4 regions of the Streptomyces sp. NPDC005863 genome follow, and region 2 is predicted to be linked to each of the others. Evidence: riboswitches for the same ligand, from Rfam matches in the RefSeq annotation. Region 2 holds a riboswitch; each other region holds the start of a gene.
The links. Region 2 has a riboswitch for cobalamin ahead of metE (5-methyltetrahydropteroyltriglutamate--homocysteine S-methyltransferase). Riboswitches for the same ligand answer to the same signal wherever they lie in the genome.
Positions count from the first base shown of each region.

Region 1: another riboswitch for cobalamin. It lies ahead of ACFYO9_RS37190 (ABC transporter substrate-binding protein); the one in region 2 lies ahead of metE (5-methyltetrahydropteroyltriglutamate--homocysteine S-methyltransferase).
Region 3: another riboswitch for cobalamin. It lies ahead of cobN (cobaltochelatase subunit CobN); the one in region 2 lies ahead of metE (5-methyltetrahydropteroyltriglutamate--homocysteine S-methyltransferase).
Region 4: another riboswitch for cobalamin. It lies ahead of ACFYO9_RS02695 (ribonucleoside-diphosphate reductase subunit alpha); the one in region 2 lies ahead of metE (5-methyltetrahydropteroyltriglutamate--homocysteine S-methyltransferase).

Region 1 covers NZ_JBIAII010000017.1:139,229-143,420, forward strand. Annotated here, with positions in the region: gene ACFYO9_RS37175 (DUF2017 domain-containing protein) at 1-42, shown strand, start outside; gene ACFYO9_RS37180 (amino acid permease) at 424-1,926, shown strand; gene ACFYO9_RS37185 (M67 family metallopeptidase) at 2,016-2,438, shown strand; cobalamin riboswitch at 2,402-2,575, shown strand; gene ACFYO9_RS37190 (ABC transporter substrate-binding protein) at 2,619-3,596, shown strand; gene ACFYO9_RS37195 (FecCD family ABC transporter permease) at 3,725-4,192, shown strand, end outside.
Region 2 covers NZ_JBIAII010000002.1:109,550-113,741, reverse strand. Annotated here, with positions in the region: gene metE (5-methyltetrahydropteroyltriglutamate--homocysteine S-methyltransferase) at 1-1,920, opposite strand, end outside; cobalamin riboswitch at 2,082-2,308, opposite strand; gene ACFYO9_RS06825 (cysteine hydrolase family protein) at 2,461-3,021, shown strand; gene ACFYO9_RS06820 (hypothetical protein) at 3,075-4,192, opposite strand, start outside.
Region 3 covers NZ_JBIAII010000005.1:305,559-309,750, reverse strand. Annotated here, with positions in the region: gene cobN (cobaltochelatase subunit CobN) at 1-2,468, opposite strand, end outside; cobalamin riboswitch at 2,504-2,636, opposite strand; gene ACFYO9_RS20420 (cobalamin biosynthesis protein CobG) at 2,755-4,192, shown strand, end outside.
Region 4 covers NZ_JBIAII010000001.1:644,371-648,562, reverse strand. Annotated here, with positions in the region: gene ACFYO9_RS02695 (ribonucleoside-diphosphate reductase subunit alpha) at 1-1,993, opposite strand, end outside; cobalamin riboswitch at 2,124-2,260, opposite strand; gene ACFYO9_RS02690 (GNAT family N-acetyltransferase) at 2,310-2,807, opposite strand; gene mctP (monocarboxylate uptake permease MctP) at 2,909-4,192, opposite strand, start outside.

The sequences.
Region 1 (4,192 bases), on a different contig from region 2:
GGCGGACTGCAGGAAACCCTGGTCGGGACGTTGCTGGACTGATCGGTGCGGCCCTCGCCACACTTAGGTGCAGAGGGCAGCAAAATTTGTTGTAGTAGACAGGTTCCGTTCATCGGGCGGGCCGTTCGCTCAGCGGATCCTCAAATCCGGATAACGATCGCGTCACGGCATTGCCCTGCTTTGCCATGTCTAGGGCGCTTTGTCCGCTTCTCCCTGTGTTCTGCGCCACAGGTGGCTCATTTCCTCACTTCGTTCACCGTGATACATCTTCACGACCGCTCGGCGACGCCACCCATGTCGCCGAGGGCGCTTCAGCCGGCAGACCGCCGGTAGCACTCCATCCATATCCGGGGGGATCAGGACCTGATCCGCAGCCACAACGCAGATGTGCGGGCGCGGATCAGCATGGAGAAAGGCGTCACCATGACCTCAGTGCAGGTCGAAGAGCACCACGGCGAGCCTGGCGGCAATGGTGTCGTGCAGGGCGGCCCGTCCGGCGAGGGCGAGGGTTACCAGCGCGGGCTCGGAGCCCGGCAGATCCAGATGATCGCGATCGGCGGTGCCATCGGCACCGGCCTGTTCCTCGGCGCGGGCAAGGCCATCCACAAGGCCGGTCCCAGCCTCATCCTGGCGTACGCCATCGCGGGCCTCGTCATCTTCTTCATCATGCGGGCGCTCGGCGAGCTCCTCATGTACCGGCCCGTGTCCGGCTCCTTCTCGGAGTACGCACGCGAGTTCATGGGCCCGTTCTTCGGATTCGTGACCGGCTGGACGTACTGGCTCTTCTGGGTCGTCACCGGCATCACGGAAGTCACCGCGGCCGCCCAGTACATGCAGTACTGGACCCACGACTCGTTCCCACAATGGGCCTACGCGCTCGTCTTCACCGTCATCCTGTACGGCGCGAACCTCATCTCCGTGAAGCTCTTCGGTGAGCTGGAGTTCTGGTTCTCGATGGTCAAGGTCACCGCCATCATCGGCATGATCCTGATCTGCGTCGGCATCCTCACCATCGGCTTCTCCGACGCCGGTGACACCGCGTCGGTGACCCACCTCTGGGACGAGGGCGGCTTCTTCCCCAACGGCATCGGCTCCACGCTGATGACCCTGCAGATCGTGATGTTCGCCTTCCTCGCCGTCGAGCTGGTCGGCGTCACCGCGGGCGAGTCCAAGGACCCCAAGACCGTCCTGCCCAAGGCCATCAACACCGTGCCGTGGCGCATCGCCGTCTTCTACGTCGGCGCGCTGATCATGATCCTGTCGGTGGTCCCGTGGACCTCATTCAAGCCGGGCGTCTCGCCGTTCGTGAAGGCCTTCGAGGAGATGGGTCTCGGCGTCGGCGCCGCCATCGTGAACTTCGTGGTCCTCACCGCCGCGCTCTCCTCCTGCAACTCCGGCATGTACTCCACCGGCCGCATGCTGCGCGACCTGGCGCTCAACGGCCAGGGCCCGAAGTTCTTCACCAAGCTCACGAAGAACGGCCTGCCGCTGACCGGCACCACCGTCTCGGCCGCGTTCATGCTCGTCGGCGTCTGGATCAACTACCAGTGGCCGGGCGAGGCGTTCAACTACGTCGTCTCCTTCGCGACCATCTCCGGCATGTGGGCCTGGATCATGATCCTGTGCTGCCAGATCCGCTACCGCCGCAAGGCCGACCGCGGCGAGCTGCCGCAGTCCACCTTCCGGGCGCCCGGAGCCCCGTACACCAGCTGGTTCGCGCTGCTCTTCATCGGCATGGTCATCGTGATGATGGGCGTCGACAAGGACGCGCGGATCTCGCTGTACGCCGCCCCGGTCTGGGCCGCGATCCTGACCGTGTCGTACCTGGTGCTCAAGAGCCGCAACCCGCAGGCCGCGGCCTTCAACCGGCAGAAGGTCGGCGTCCAGGGCGGTACGTCCGACAGGGACCCGCTCGACAAGGACTGACCGGCCGTCCCCAAGGCCGCTGTCCAGCATGTGGGCCCGCCCGTACCACACTTCGGTACGATGCGGGCCCTCTGCTTATCCTGGCTCCCATGCTGACCATCACCCAGGCCCTCCACGACCAGATCGTCGCGCACGCGCGCAAGGACCACCCCGACGAGGCCTGCGGCGTGGTCGCGGGACCGGAGGGCACCGACCGGCCCGAGCGGTTCATTCCGATGCTCAACGCCGCGCGCTCGCCCACGTTCTACGAGTTCGACTCGGGTGACCTGCTCAAGCTCTACCGCGATCTCGACGACCGCGACGAGGAGCCGGTGATCGTCTACCACTCGCACACGGCGACCGAGGCCTACCCCTCGCGCACCGACATCACGTACGCCAACGAGCCCGGCGCGCACTACGTCCTGGTCTCCACCGCCGACACCGACGGCGCGGGCCCCTTCCAGTTCCGCTCGTACCGGATCGTGGACGGCGAGGTCACCGAGGAAGAGGTAAAGGTCGTCGAGGCATACTGAGCTTTACTCATGAGGGCGGCAGGACCCAGGAAGCCGGTGCGAACCCGGCACGGTCCCGCCACTGTGACCCCGTTCCACCCGGCAAGCAGCGCCGGGGCCGGGGGAGTCAGGAACTGACCTGCCGCCCTTCTCCACGCAACACAGGGGACGCGGAAATCCCCTGGAGGAGGCAGCTCAGCCATGTCCCGCCGTCACCGCCACCCCGGCATACGCGCACTCGCCGCGGCCACCCTGCTCGTCCCGCTCGCCGCGTGCTCGTCCTCCGGTTCCGGAGGTGACGCGAAACCCGCCGCCAAGGCCGCCGGATTCCCGTACACCGTCACCAACTGCGGTGTGCGGACGACGTACGACGCACCCCCGAAGCGCGCCGTCACCATGAACCAGCACACCACCGAGGTGATGCTGGAACTCGGCCTCGCCGACCGCATCGCGGGCACCGCCTACCTCGACGACAAGGTCCTGCCGAAGTACGAGAAGGCGTACACGTCACGCCCCGCGCTCGCCGAGGAGTACCCCTCGTACGAGAAGCTGCTCGCCGCCAACCCCGACTTCGTGTACGGCGGTTACCCGAGCGCCTTCCTCGCGGGCGACGGCCGCGGCCGCCCCGCGCTCGCCAAGTCGGGCATCAAGACCCGCCTGAACGTCGAGGGCTGCGCGAAGAAGCCGGTCTCCATGGACGACGTCTACCGCGAGGTCCGCGAGGTCGGCGCCACCTTCGGGGTGCGCGGCCGCGCCGAGAAGTGGGTCGAGGGCGCCCGCAGCGAACTGGCCGCCACCGCGGCGAAGTCCCGGGGCAAGAAGCGGCACTCCGTCTTCGTCTACGACAGCGGCGACAAGACCGCGTTCACCGCGGGCGGCCGCGGCATCGGCAACGACATCATCGAACGGGCCGGCGGCCGCAACGTCTTCGCCGACGTCGACAAGTCCTTCACCGACGCCTCCTGGGAGAAGGTGGTCGAGCGCGGGCCCGAGACCATCCTGATCCTCGACTACGGCGCGACGACGGTCGCCCAGAAGAAGAAGCGCCTCCTGGACGACCCGGCCCTCCAGGACGTCCCGGCCGTCAAGAACAAGAGCTTCGCGGTGCTGCGGCTGTCGGACGTGGTCACCGGCGTACGAGCACCGCAGGCGGTGAGGAAGCTGGCGGCGCAGCTGTGAGGGGCATCCAGCCCGCGCGGCGGCTCATTCAGCCTGTCGGGCGACTCATTCAGCCCGCGGGGCGGATCCTTCAGCCCGCGGGGCGACTCATCCAGCCCGTGGGGCGGATCTTTCAGCCCGTCCGGCGTTTGAGGACGAGCCCGAAGGGCGATCGACGGGACGCACGGGGGCGCCGCCTCCTCACCCTGACAGGGCTCACCGTGGCCCTCGCGGCAGCGATACTCGCCGGGCTGGCCTTGGGCTCCGTCCGCATCCCGCCGGGCGACGTGGTCGAGGCCCTGACGGGCAGGGCGGAGCCCTCCCCCTTCCGCACCATCGTGCTGGACGTCCGCCTCCCCAGGGTCCTGCTCGGCGCAGCCGTAGGCGCGGGACTCGCCGTCATCGGCACCGTCCTGCAGGCCCTCGTCCGCAACCCCCTCGCCGACCCGTTCCTGCTCGGCGTCTCCTCCGGCGCCTCCGTCGGCGCGGTCTCCGCGATCGTGCTCGGCGGCGTCTTCGGGCTCGGCGCAGCCCTGTCGACCACCGTCACCATCCCGGCCGCCTCCTTCGCGGGCGCCCTGATCTCCCTGGTCCTCGTCTACTCGCTGGCCAGGAGC
Region 2 (4,192 bases):
GAAGGATCCGGTGGCCCATTCCAGGTAGGCGGGGTGGTCCGCGGCGCGCAGCGGGAGCGTCTCGCGCAGGGCGGGCTCGTCGACCTGGATGACCGAAGTCCCGGCCGCCTCAAGGTCGTTGACCTCGTCGCGCAGGGCGAGCGCGACCTGGCGGGCGGTGTCGCCGAGCGGCTGGTCGTCGCGGACGAAGGACCAGGCGAGCATGGTGACGGGGCCGGTGAGCATGCCCTTGACGGGGCGGCTCGTCAGCGACTGCGCGTACGTCGTCCAGCGGACCGTCATCGGCTCGGGCCGTGAGATGTCGCCGGCGAGGACCGGCGGGCGGACGTAACGGGTGCCGTAGGACTGCACCCAGCCGTGCTGCGTGGCGAGGTAGCCGGTCAGCTGCTCGGCGAAGTACTGCACCATGTCGTTGCGTTCGGGCTCGCCGTGCACCAGGACGTCGATGCCCGCCTTCTCCTGGAAGGACAGGACCTCGCGGATCTCGTTCCTGATGCGCTCCTCGTATCCGTCCGTGTCGATCCGTCCGGCCCGCAGGTCGGCGCGGGCGGTGCGCAGTTCGGTGGTCTGCGGGAAGGAGCCGATGGTCGTCGTCGGAAGCAGCGGCAGACCGAGAGCGGCGCGCTGGGCAGCCGCGCGCTCCGCGTATGGCTGCGAACGGCGGGCGTCGGCGTCGGTGACCGCGGCGGTGCGGGCGCGGACGGCCGGGTCGCGGGTGAGGGCGGAACCGGCGCGGGAGGCCAGGTCGGCGCGGTTCGCGGTGAGTTCGGCCGCGATGGCGCCGGTGCCCTGCGAGAGTCCGCGCGCCAGCACCGAGATCTCCTGCGTCTTCTGCCGGGCGAAGGCGAGCCAGCGTGCGACCTGCGGATCGATGTCCCGCTCGGCGCCGGCGTCCAGCGGGACGTGCAGGAGCGAGCAGGACGCGGCGACGTCCACGCGGTCGGCGAGACCGAGGAGCGTGCCCAGCGTGGCGAGGGACTTCTCCAGATCGTTGATCCAGATGTTGCGGCCGTTGACGACGCCCGCGACAAGCCGCTTGCCCGACAACCCGCCGACGGAGGCGAGGTCGCCGAGGTTGGCGGCGGCTGTCTCGGTGAAGTCGAGGGCCAGACCGTCGACCGGCGCCTTGGCCAGGATGCCCAGCGCGTCACCGAGGCGCCCGAAGTACGAGGCGACCAACAGTTTGGGGCGGTCGGTGAGGGCCCCGAGGTCGCGGTAGGCGCGCTCGGCGGCGTTCAACTCGGCCCGCGTGCGGTCCTGGACCAGGGCGGGCTCGTCCAGCTGGACCCACTCGGCGCCCGCCGCACGCAGGTCCGCGAGCACCTCGGCGTACACGGGCAGCAGCCGGTCGATGAGCGTCAGCGGGTCGAAGTCCGCGGCCACGCCCGGCGCGGGCTTGGCGAGCAGGAGGTAGGTCACGGGGCCCACGAGGACGGGGCGTGCCGTGTGCCCGATCGCGAGGGCTTCCGTCAGCTCGGTGACCTGCTTGGCGGAGTCGGCCCGGAACACGGTGTCGGGGCCCAACTCGGGCACCAGATAGTGGTAGTTGGTGTCGAACCACTTCGTCATCTCCAGCGGCGCCACGTCCTGCGTGCCGCGCGCCATCGCGAAGTAGCCGTCGAGGGCGTCGGCCTGGACGGCCGCGCGGTGCCGCTCGGGGACAGCGCCGACCATGACACTGGTGTCGAGAGCGTGGTCGTAGTACGAGAAGTCCCCGGTCGGCACCTCGTCGATGCCGGCGTCGGCCAACTGCTGCCAGTTGGAACGGCGCAGGTCCGCCGCGGTCTCCCGGAGGGCGGCAGCGGTGGCGCGGCCCTTCCAGTACCCCTCGACGGCCTTCTTCAGTTCCCGGTTCTGACCCTGGCGGGGGTAGCCGTACACGGTGGCTCGTGCCGCCGCGGCCGCGGGCTGCGCTGTCACGGAACTCTCCTTCGCGAGATGTGTCCTGGTTCTCCCGGAGACCGGACATGGCGCGAAGGGACGACCGACCGGGCGGACCACGTCGCGGGCGGATGCCGCGCGTGCCGCTCGATATGTACGCCGACCCGCCCACGAGGTCACCGAAAGGGCCGCACGCGATCGGTCGCGTGCGGGCAACGGGCAGGTCTTCGGACTCGCGGGCACGTCGCGTGTCGGCCGGACACGGGACACCTACTGGCCGTCGCTTCCCGGACCCGGTCGGGTCCAGTGCTGTTGACGGCGGTCGTTCCCACTCACCGCTGCGGGGCAGTCCCGGATTCCCACCGGGTTCCCTCTTACGACGCATCCCGCCTGGCGGACGGGGCGAACCAGCTGCACCGCTCACCCTAGGCGCACGCCAACCGATCGCCCACCCCGGCCCGCATGTCGGAATGTGAAGCGGGTCACGAGCGTGACAGCGGCTGTGCCCAGGACCGGCTGTCAGTGGGTGGGGCTAGCGTGGGGAGAGATGAGCCCGGCGCGAGCGAACGAAGGTGGACCATGACCACATTGGAGAACCGGCCGAACACCGCACTCCTTGTCATCGACGTGCAGCAGGACGTCGTCGAGGGGAGCCACCGGCGCGACGAGGTCGTCGCGAACATCTCCGGACTCGTCGAGCGGGCGCGGCAGGAAGGGGTTCCGGTCGTCTGGGTGCAGCACTTCGACGAGGGACTCACGCGCGGGAGCGACGGCTGGCGGCTCGTCCCTGAACTCACCCCCATGGACGCCGAGCCGATCGTCGAGAAGAGCTACGGCGACGCGTTCGAGGACACCACGCTGGAGGCCGTGCTGTCACGGCTCGGGGTGGGGCGGCTCCTGGTCACGGGCGCGGAGACCGACGCGTGCATCCGCTCGACCCTCCACGGCGCGTTCGTCAGGGGGTACGACACGACGCTGGTGAGCGACGCCCATACGACGGTCGACAAGACCGCATGGGGCGCGCCGACGCCGGACTTGGTCGTCGCACACACGAACCTGTACTGGGCCCGCCAGGCGGCGCCGGGTCGGGCGGCGGGGGCGGTCGAGACCAAGAACGTCGTCTTCGACAACGCCTCCTGACGAGCCGCGCCTCCTGACGACCCGGACGCCATGGGCCGCGCCCCGGCCGCGACTCAGTGACTGCCCACGAGACCCAGGCCGGGTCCGCCGGACAGCAGCGGGCGCAGGGCCGCCTGCGCCCGCTCGAAGTAACCCGGGACCTTCGTCGCGCTCTGGGCGTACCGCACGGCGTTCGCCAACTGGGCGGCCTCCGCGGCGCCCGCGGCCTCGGCGGCCCCGGTGGCTCCGGCTGCCCCCGCGGTCTCGACCGCCGCCGCTGCGAGCGGCACCGCGGCGGGCCAGGCCATCACCACGAGCGTGACGAGCAGAGCCGCGCCGAGGCCGATGGCGAGCCACTTCTTCAGCTCCCTGCCGTCGGCGTCGTTGTCGTCCCAGTACTGTTGCATCGCGGGCAGCAGCACGAGCTGATGCTGGTTCTCCAGTTCGCGCAGGCGCCGGGCGACCCTGTTGAGCACTTCGAGGGGCGCGCCCTGCGGCAGGGGGGTGGTGTGGATCTCGTACAGCACCAGGCCGTCCTTGCCGATGCCGTCGGGACGGAACGTGGGTTTGTAGCAGATCCATTCGTACTTGACGCTGCCGGGCGCCCCCGTGGCGGCCTGGGTCGGCAGGAGCGGGTAGTACAGCTCGTGCCAGTACGGACGCCAGGTCGACCGGCGCACCTCGATCCGCGTCGGGACGCCGAGGCTCACCCGCCCGGCGCGTTGCAGGGAGAGCATCTCCTGGAGGGCCGGGTCGATGACGAAGCGTTTCAGGGTGTCCATCTTGTGCTTGAGGTCTTCGACCTCGGCGTCCTTGGCCTCGTCGACCGTGGTCACCTCGACGAGTTCGAGGAGCAGGGTCGTGCCCTCGGTCCGGACGCCGAGGATGTCCGAGCGGAGCTGCCGGCCGGACGTCTGCGTCTTGATGTTGCGCCGCAGGGCGTCGCGGCCGAACACATTGCGGTACTCACGGAGGATCCACTTGGCGAGGATCTCGGTCACACCGCGGAACCGCTTGGTGTTCAGATAGCTGATCTCGCTGATGACCTCGGAGTCCGGGTAGCGCTGCGTGTAGTACTTCGTGAAGCACTCGACCATGTAGTACTCCGCGGTGAGCCCCTCCAGGTACCGCCGCATGGCGTCGATGTTGCCGTTGGCGTCCGCGCCGACCTTGCGGGTCGGCAGCGTGCAGA
Region 3 (4,192 bases), on a different contig from region 2:
CGGGACGGGACGGCCTTGGGGTCGACCGAGTAGAAGTTGCGGCCGGTCGGCAGGACGTTGACCAGGCCGCGCAGCGGGGAGCCCGAGGGGCCCGCGGGGACGAAGCCGCCGTTCAGGGCGTGCACCGCGTGGTCGAGCTCGGCGGTCGTGCCTGCGAGGCGCGGGACGACCTCGCGGGCCGCGAACTCCAGGACGGCGGCGACCTGTTCACCCTGGTCGGTGGGGAGCGCGGCGAGGTCCCAGTCCGCGTCGTCCATCGCCTGGACCAGCGCGCGGGCCTTCTCCTCGGCCTCGTCGGCGCCGGTGCGGGTCGCCGCGGACTCGTCGAGACCGAGGGCCTCGCGCAGACCCGGCAGTGCGGTGGTGCCGCCCCAGACCTGGCGGGCCCGCAGGATCGCGAGGACGAGGTTGACGCGGTCGGCGCCGGCCGGGGCCGCGCCCAGCACGTGCAGACCGTCGCGGATCTGCATGTCCTTGATCTCGCAGAGCCAGCCGTCGACGTGCAGCAGGAAGTCGTCGAAGCCGTCGTCGTCCGGACGGTCCTCCAGACCCAGGTCGTGGTCGAGCTTGGCGGCCTGGATGAGCGTCCAGATCTGCGCGCGGATCGCGGGCAGCTTCGCCGGGTCCATGGAGCTGATCTGGGCGTACTCGTCGAGGAGTTGCTCCAGGCGCGCGATGTCGCCGTAGGAGTCGGCGCGCGCCATCGGCGGCACCAGGTGGTCGATGAGCGTGGCGTGCACGCGGCGCTTGGCCTGTGTGCCCTCGCCCGGGTCGTTGACCAGGAACGGGTAGATCAGCGGCAGGTCGCCGAGTGCGGCGTCCGGGCCGCAGGCGGCGGAGAGGCCCGCGTTCTTGCCGGGCAGCCACTCCAGGTTGCCGTGCTTGCCGAGGTGGATCATCGCGTCGGCGCCGAAGCCGCCGTCGGAGTCGGCGGCCGCGATCCAGCGGTACGCCGCCAGGTAGTGGTGCGACGGCGGCAGATCCGGGTCGTGGTAGATCGCGATCGGGTTCTCGCCGAAGCCGCGCGGCGGCTGGATGAGGATGAGCAGGTTGCCGCGGCGCAGGGCGGCGAGCACGATGTCGCCCTCCGGGTCGCCGCCGTCGCCCACCCGGGACCTGTCCAGGAACATCTCGCCGGGCGGCGGCCCCCAGTGGCCCTCGACGGACTCGCGCAGCTCCGCGGGGAGCGTCGCGTACCACCGCTTGTAGTCGGCGGCCGGGATGCGCACCGGGTTGGCGGCGAGCTGCTCCTCGGTCAGCCACTCCTGGTCGTGGCCGCCCGCGTCGATCAGGGCGCGGATCAGCTCGTCGCCGTCGCCGGAGACCAGGCCGGGGATGTCGGCCTCGGGCCCGAAGTCGTACCCCTCGGCGCGCAGCCTGCGCAGCAGCGCCACGGCGGAGGCGGGGGTGTCGAGGCCGACCGCGTTGCCGATGCGGGAGTGCTTGGTCGGGTAGGCGGAGAGGACCAGCGCGAGGCGCTTGTCGGCGGCCGGGATGTGCTTGAGGCGGGCGTGCCGCACGGCGATGCCGGCGACGCGGGCCGCGCGCTCGGCGTCGGCCACGTACGCGGGGAGCCCGTCCTCGTCGATCTCCTTGAAGGAGAAGGGCACCGTGATGAGGCGGCCGTCGAACTCCGGCACCGCGATCTGGCTCGCGGCGTCGAGCGGCGAGACGCCCTCGTCGTTCTCCTCCCAGGCGGAGCGCGACCCGGTCAGGCAGAGCGCCTGGAGGATCGGCACGTCCAGGCCGGACAGGGCGCCCGCGTCCCACGACTCGTCGTCGCCGCCCGCGGAGGCCTCGGCGGGCCTGGTGCCGCCGGCCGCGAGGACGGTGGTCACGATGGTGTCGGCGGCGCGCAGCGCGTCGATCAGCTCGGGCTCGGGGGCGCGCAGCGAGGCCACGTACAGCGGCAGCGGGCGGGCCCCGGCGTCCTCGATCGCGCCGCACAGGGCGTCCACGAAGGCGGTGTTGCCGCTCATGTGGTGGGCGCGGTAGTAGAGCACCGCGACGGTCGGGCCCTCGACGTCCGCGCGGGCCGTGCGCTCCAGCGGGCCCCAGGACGGGGCGGGCGCGGGCGGCTCGAAGCCGTGGCCGGTGAGCAGCACGGTGTCGCAGAGGAAGCGGGCCAGCTGCTCCAGGTTGGCGGGGCCGCCGTGCGCCAGGTAGGCGTGCGCCTCGGCGGCGATGCCGACCGGCACGGTGGAGGACGCCATCAGCTGGGCGTCGGGTGCCTGTTCGCCGGTGAGCACGACGACCGGGAGGCCGGTGGCGATGAGCTGGTCGAGGCCGTCCTGCCAGGCGCGGACACCGCCGAGGAGGCGTACGACGACGAGGTCGACGCCGTCGAGCAGGGCGGGCAGCCCGTCGAGGTCCAGGCGCGAGGGGTTGGCGAACCGGTAGTCGACCGGGCCTCCCGCCGCGCGGGCGCTGAGCAGGTCGGTGTCGGAGGTCGACAACAGCAGAAGCATGCGGGCGCAGGCCTTCCTCGGGGTGTCCGCGCCCCGGGTGGTCGTATGGACGGCGGGAGTTCCTGGCTCACCCCACGGGTGGGGCTCACAGTGGCGGGACCGCGCCGGATTCGCACCGGGCTTCCTCCCTCGGGTCCTGGTGGACCCACGCCGTCGCTGGCGTCGACGGGCTCGGCGCCCGCCGCCTGCATAGTAAGTCCTGCCCGCCGCGAGCGGGGCGGCCACCTGCCGGGACGGCCCGTCTCGGGAGGCGACCGGCCGGATCGGCGTGGGTATGCTCGCCGCCATGCCGCCCACCCGAGCACCCTCCCCAGACCAGGGCGAATACCCCATACGTGACCGGGGTGACGCCTGCCCCGGAGCGCTCCGCCTGCACCTCGCCGACGACGGCCGCCTGGCCCGACTCCGGCTGCCCGGCGGCCTCTTGACGGGCCATCAGGTCGAGGTGCTCGCCGACGTGGCGGAGCGCCTGGCGGACGGCAACCTCAGCATCACCTCGCGGGGCAACATCGAGCTGCGCGGGCTCGGCGAGGCCTGCGGCGGCGAACTCTCCCGCCTGCTCACCGGGGCGGGCCTGCTGCCCTCGGAACGGCACGAGCGCGTCCGGAACGTGGTGGCGTCCCCGCTGGCCACGACGGACGGACTCGGCCACGCCGACGTGCAGTTGTGGGCCCGTGAGCTGGACGGACTCCTCTGCGGGGCGGAGTGGGCGACGCAGCTCTCCGGCCGCTTCCTGTTCGTCTTGGACGACGGCCGCGGGGACGTGGCCGGGCTGGGCGGCGATGTGACCTTGATCGCAGAATCGGGGGGTACGGCGGTCGTACGGGTCGCGGGGCGCGCCGTCCGCATCGCCGCGACCGACGCACCGCGCGCGGCCCTCGCCGCCGCCGGCGCCTTCCTGGACGAGGCCCGCGAGGCGGGCAACGGCGCGTGGCGGGTACGGGAGCTGCCGGCGGGGCGGGACGTGGATGTGGCGGGGGCGTTGAAGGGGGCGGGGGTTGCGGTGGCCGCTGCGGCGGGGGCGGGGGTCGGCTTGCCGGACGCGTTGGTCGCCACCGGGAAGGCGCCCGCCGGCCCGTCGGACGTGCCGGTCGCCGCTGGTGAGGCACCGGCCGGTTTCCCGGACGTGCCGGTCGCCGGCGCTGAGGCGCCCGTCGGCCTCCCGGACGTACCCGTCACCGGTCCGCCCGTACCCGTACCCGTCGCCATCCCGGACGTACCCGTCACCGGTCCGCCATCACCCGGCGTCCACGGGCGGGCCGTCCTCGTCGGTGCGCCGCTCGGGCGGGTGAGCGTCGACGCGTGGCGGGCGCTGTTGCCGTTGCCCGGCGACGAGCTGCGGGTCACGCCCTGGCGCGGCTTCGTGCTGCCCGGCTTCGCCGACGACGTCGCCGCCCGGGAACGGCTTGCCGCGCTCCGCGGCGCCGGATACCTCACCACCCCCGACGCGCCCTGGCTCGGCGTCGGCGCCTGCACCGGCCGCCCCGGCTGCGCCAAGTCCCGCGCTGACGTCCGCGCGGACGCCGTGCCGGGCCCCGGCGGCCTTCCCGTCCACTGGTCCGGCTGCGAACGGCGCTGCGGCCACCCGCACGGGGCGTGGGTCGACGTACTCGCCACCGGCGAAGGGCGGTACGAGGTCACGGTGCACGCCCCCGGCGAGGAACCCGCACGGGTCACGGGCACAACCCTGACCGAGACGGTCACCACCGCACGTACCACCACGA
Region 4 (4,192 bases), on a different contig from region 2:
CCTCCACCAGATAGGCGTTGACCTGGAGGAACTCACCCGAGAGCGTCTCGCGCTTGAAGAGGTTGGAGACCTGCGGCTCGATGCACTCGTACACGCCGGCGATGGACGCGATGGTCGCGGTCGGCGCGATGGCGAGCAGCAGCGAGTTGCGCATGCCGGTCGCGGCGATACGTTCCCGCAGCGCCGCCCACCGCTCCGGCCAGGTCAGCTCCACGTCGTAGTGGTCGGGGTGCAGGATGCCGCGTGCGGTGCGGGTCTTCTCCCAGGCGGGCAGCGGGCCGCTCCGCTCGGCGAGGTCGGCGGAGGCCTCGTACGCGGCGAGCATGATGCGCTCGGCGATGCGGGTGGAGAGGGCGCGCGCCTCGGGGGAGTCGAAGGGCAGCCGCAGCTGGAAGAAGACGTCCTGCAGACCCATCGCGCCGAGGCCCACCGGGCGCCACTTGGCGTTGGAGCGGCCGGCCTGCTCGGTCGGGTAGAAGTTGATGTCGACGACGCGGTCCAGGAAGGTGACGGCCGTGCGGACGGTCGCGTCGAGGCGCTCCCAGTCGATGTCGCCGTTCTCCACGAACGCGCCGAGGTTGACCGAGCCGAGGTTGCAGACCGCCGTCTCGCCGTCGTCCGTGACCTCCAGGATCTCCGTGCACAGGTTCGAGGAGTGCACGGTGTGGCCGGGCTCGGCGGTCTGGTTGGCGGTGCGGTTGGCGGCGTCCTTGAACGTCATCCAGCCGTTGCCGGTCTGCGCGAGGGTGCGCATCATGCGGCCGTACAGCTCACGGGCCGGGATGGTCTTCTTGGCCAGGCCCGCGGCCTCCGCCGCGCGGTACGCGGCGTCGAAGTCGTCGCCCCACAGGTCGACGAGGCCCGGCACGTCGGACGGCGAGAAGAGCGACCACGGCAGGTCGGCGGCGACCCGGCGCATGAACTCGTCCGGGATCCAGTGCGCGAGGTTGAGGTTGTGCGTGCGGCGCGCGTCCTCACCGGTGTTGTCGCGCAGCTCCAGGAACTCCTCGATGTCGGAGTGCCAGGTCTCCAGGTAGACCGCGGCCGCGCCCTTGCGCCGCCCGCCCTGGTTGACCGCGGCGACCGAGGCGTCCAGCGTCTTCAGGAACGGCACGATGCCGTTGGAGTGCCCGTTGGTGCCGCGGATCAGCGAACCGCGGGAGCGGATCCGGGAGTACGAGAGGCCGATGCCACCCGCGTGCTTGGAGAGCCGGGCGACCTGGTGGTAGCGGTCGTAGATCGAGTCCAGCTCGTCCAGCGGGGAGTCGAGGAGGTAGCAGGAGGACATCTGCGGGTGGCGGGTGCCGGAGTTGAAGAGCGTCGGCGAGGACGGCAGGTAGTCCAGGCGGCTCATCAGGCGGTACAGCGCGGCGACCTCGTCGAGCGCGCGGACGCTGCCGTCCTCGGCCAGGCCGCTCGCCACGCGCAGCATGAAGTGCTGCGGCGTCTCGATGACCTGCCGGGTGAGGGGGTGGCGCAGCAGATAGCGGCTATGCAGCGTGCGCAGGCCGAAGTAGCCGAAGCGGAAGTCGGCGCCGTCGGCGAGCGCGGTGTCCACGAGCGCGTCGAGCCGGGCGGCGTGCGCGGCGACGAAGTCGGCGGTGCGGTCGGCGATCAGGCCCTCGCGGTGGCCGACCGCGATCGACTCGGTGAAGGAGCGCACGCCCTGCGTGGCGGCCTCGGCGGCGACGGAGAGGGAGAGCAGCCGGGCGGCGAGCTTGGAGTACGCCGGGTCCTCGGAGATGAGCCCCGCGGCCGCCTCGGTCGCGAGCGTGCGCAGCTCCGCCTCGTCGGCCCTGGCCGAGCGGCCGCGCAGCGCGGCGGCGGCGACCCGGCCGGGGTCGGCGTCGGGGAGGTCGGCGGTGAGGTCGGTCAGGGTGCGCAGCAGCGCGGTCCCCGGCGCGTCGGCACCCTCGGTGCTGTCGGTGCTGTCGGTGCTGGCACTGGGTCGCGGTGCCCGCGCTGACGCAGGTTCGGCAGGCGCGATGGTCACGTGGAGCTCTCCCTCGCTCGGCTCTGGGCCTGCGCGAGGGGACGGCACACACGGGCGCACCCGGACAGGGCGGCGTACCGCGTCCACCGGCCCATTCCACGAGGCCCGGACGGTCGGCACCCGGGCCGGACGGCACGGGTGCGCTGCCGGCAGGTCTTCGGACTCCGCGTACGACAAAGGCGTACACGTCCACCGTTGCGGGACAGTTCCGGACTTGCACCGGATTCCCCTGCGGCGACAGCGAGCACGAGCATACATCTTGTGTCGGCTCGCGGAAGCAGGCCCACATCTTGTGTCGGATCGCGGAGGGTGGGGCCTAGAGTGTCAACGCGTAGGTGAGCAGCGGGAGGTCGGGCAGCGGGCACCAGTCGCGCTCCGGGGTCCGCACGAAGCCGAGGCGTTCGTAGAGCCGGTGTGCGGTCCGCATGGAGGGCGAGGAGGACAGCACGAGCCGGCGCCTGCCCGCCTCCCTGGACCGCTGCAGGCATGCGCGGACGAGCAGTTCGCCGACCCCGCGGCCGCGCGCCGCGGGCGAGACCGCCAGCATGCGGATCTCCGTCTCGTCGCCCCGCGCGATGTCGGCCAGCGCGCCGCCGGACGGCACGAAGGTGACCCCGCCGAGCAGCGCGCCGTCGTCCGCCACGGCCACCAGGATCTCGGCGTGCGCCGCGCGCCCCGCCACGTCCCGCAGCACGGGCAGGTAGTGGTCCTCCGCGCCGTAGTCCAGGTGTCCGTCGTCGAGATAGGCCTGCGCGGTGAGGTCGCCCAGCGCCGCGTACTCCTCGGGGTGTGCCGCTCTGATCGTGATGTCCATGGGGCGCAGTGTGCAACAGCGCACGACAAAGGGCCGCCGGTTTTCCGGCGGCCCTCGTGCGTCGGCGGTGCGGGAGCGGACTCAGCCCCGCGGGAGCGGGGTCAGTGGCCGGCGCCCGCGGTGGCCGGGGGCAGTTCCTCCACGACGCCGGGGTCGCCCGCGTCCGCCGTGTAGTCCTCCGGAGACGTCTCGTCGACGCCCTCGGGGGCCTTCAGCGCCTTCAGGACGAAGGTGAGGACCACGGTGACCACCACGTTCAGGACGAAGGCGGTGAGGCCGATGTAGCCGATCTCGCCGATGCCGGGGATCGTGTCGGACGAGCCGCCGAAGTGCTTCTGCGTGGGCGAGGCGACGCCGTACGCGGCCAGCGTGCCGTAGACCATGCCGACCGCCCATCCCGCGAGCAGCGCCCAGCGGTGGAACCACCGGGTGAACAGGCCGCCGACCAGCGCGGGCATGGTCTGCAGGATCCAGATGCCGCCGAGCAGCTGGAAGTTGATCGCCACGGTCTTGTCCATGCCGAGGACGAAGATGAGGGCGCCCACCTTCACCAGGAGCGAGACCAGCTTGGAGACCTTGGTCTCCTGCTCGGGCGTCGCGTCGGGCTTGATGAAGTCCTTGTAGATGTTGCGGGTGAAGAGGTTCGCGGCCGCGATGGACATGATCGCGGCGGGCACGAGCGCGCCGATGCCGATCGCGGCGAAGGCGACGCCGGTGAACCAGTCGGGGAACATGTCCTCGAAGAGCTGCGGGATGGCCAGCTGACCGTTGTCGACCTTGACCCCGGCCGCGATCGCCATGAAGCCGAGCAGCGCGAGCAGGCCCAGCATCAGCGAATAGAGCGGCAGGATCGTGGTGTTGCGGCGGATGACGTTGCGGTTCTTGGAGGAGAGCGTCGCCGTGATCGAGTGCGGGTACATGAAGAGCGCGAGCGCCGAGCCGAGCGCCAGCGTCGCGTACGTCCACTGGCCGGCCTCGGGCGGCGCGAGGGCGCCGCGCGGTTTGCCCGTGCCCTCGTTGACCACCCCGAAGGCGTCGCCGGCCTTGGCGAAGATGTCGTCGAAGCCGCCGAGCTTGATCGGGATGTAGATGATCGCGACGGTGATGACGAGGTAGATCAGCCCGTCCTTCACGAACGCGATCAGCGCGGGCGCGCGCAGCCCCGAGGAGTACGTGTACGCGGCGAGCACCGCGAACGCGATCAGCAGCGGCAGGTCCTTGACGAACCAGTTGGTGTCCGGGCCGCCACCGATGCCCATGACGTCGAGAACGGCCTGGATGCCGACCAGTTGGAGCGCGATGTACGGCATCGTGGCGAGGATGCCGGTGACCGCGACGGCCAGCGAGAGACCCTTGGAGCCGAACCGCCCGCGCACGAAGTCCGA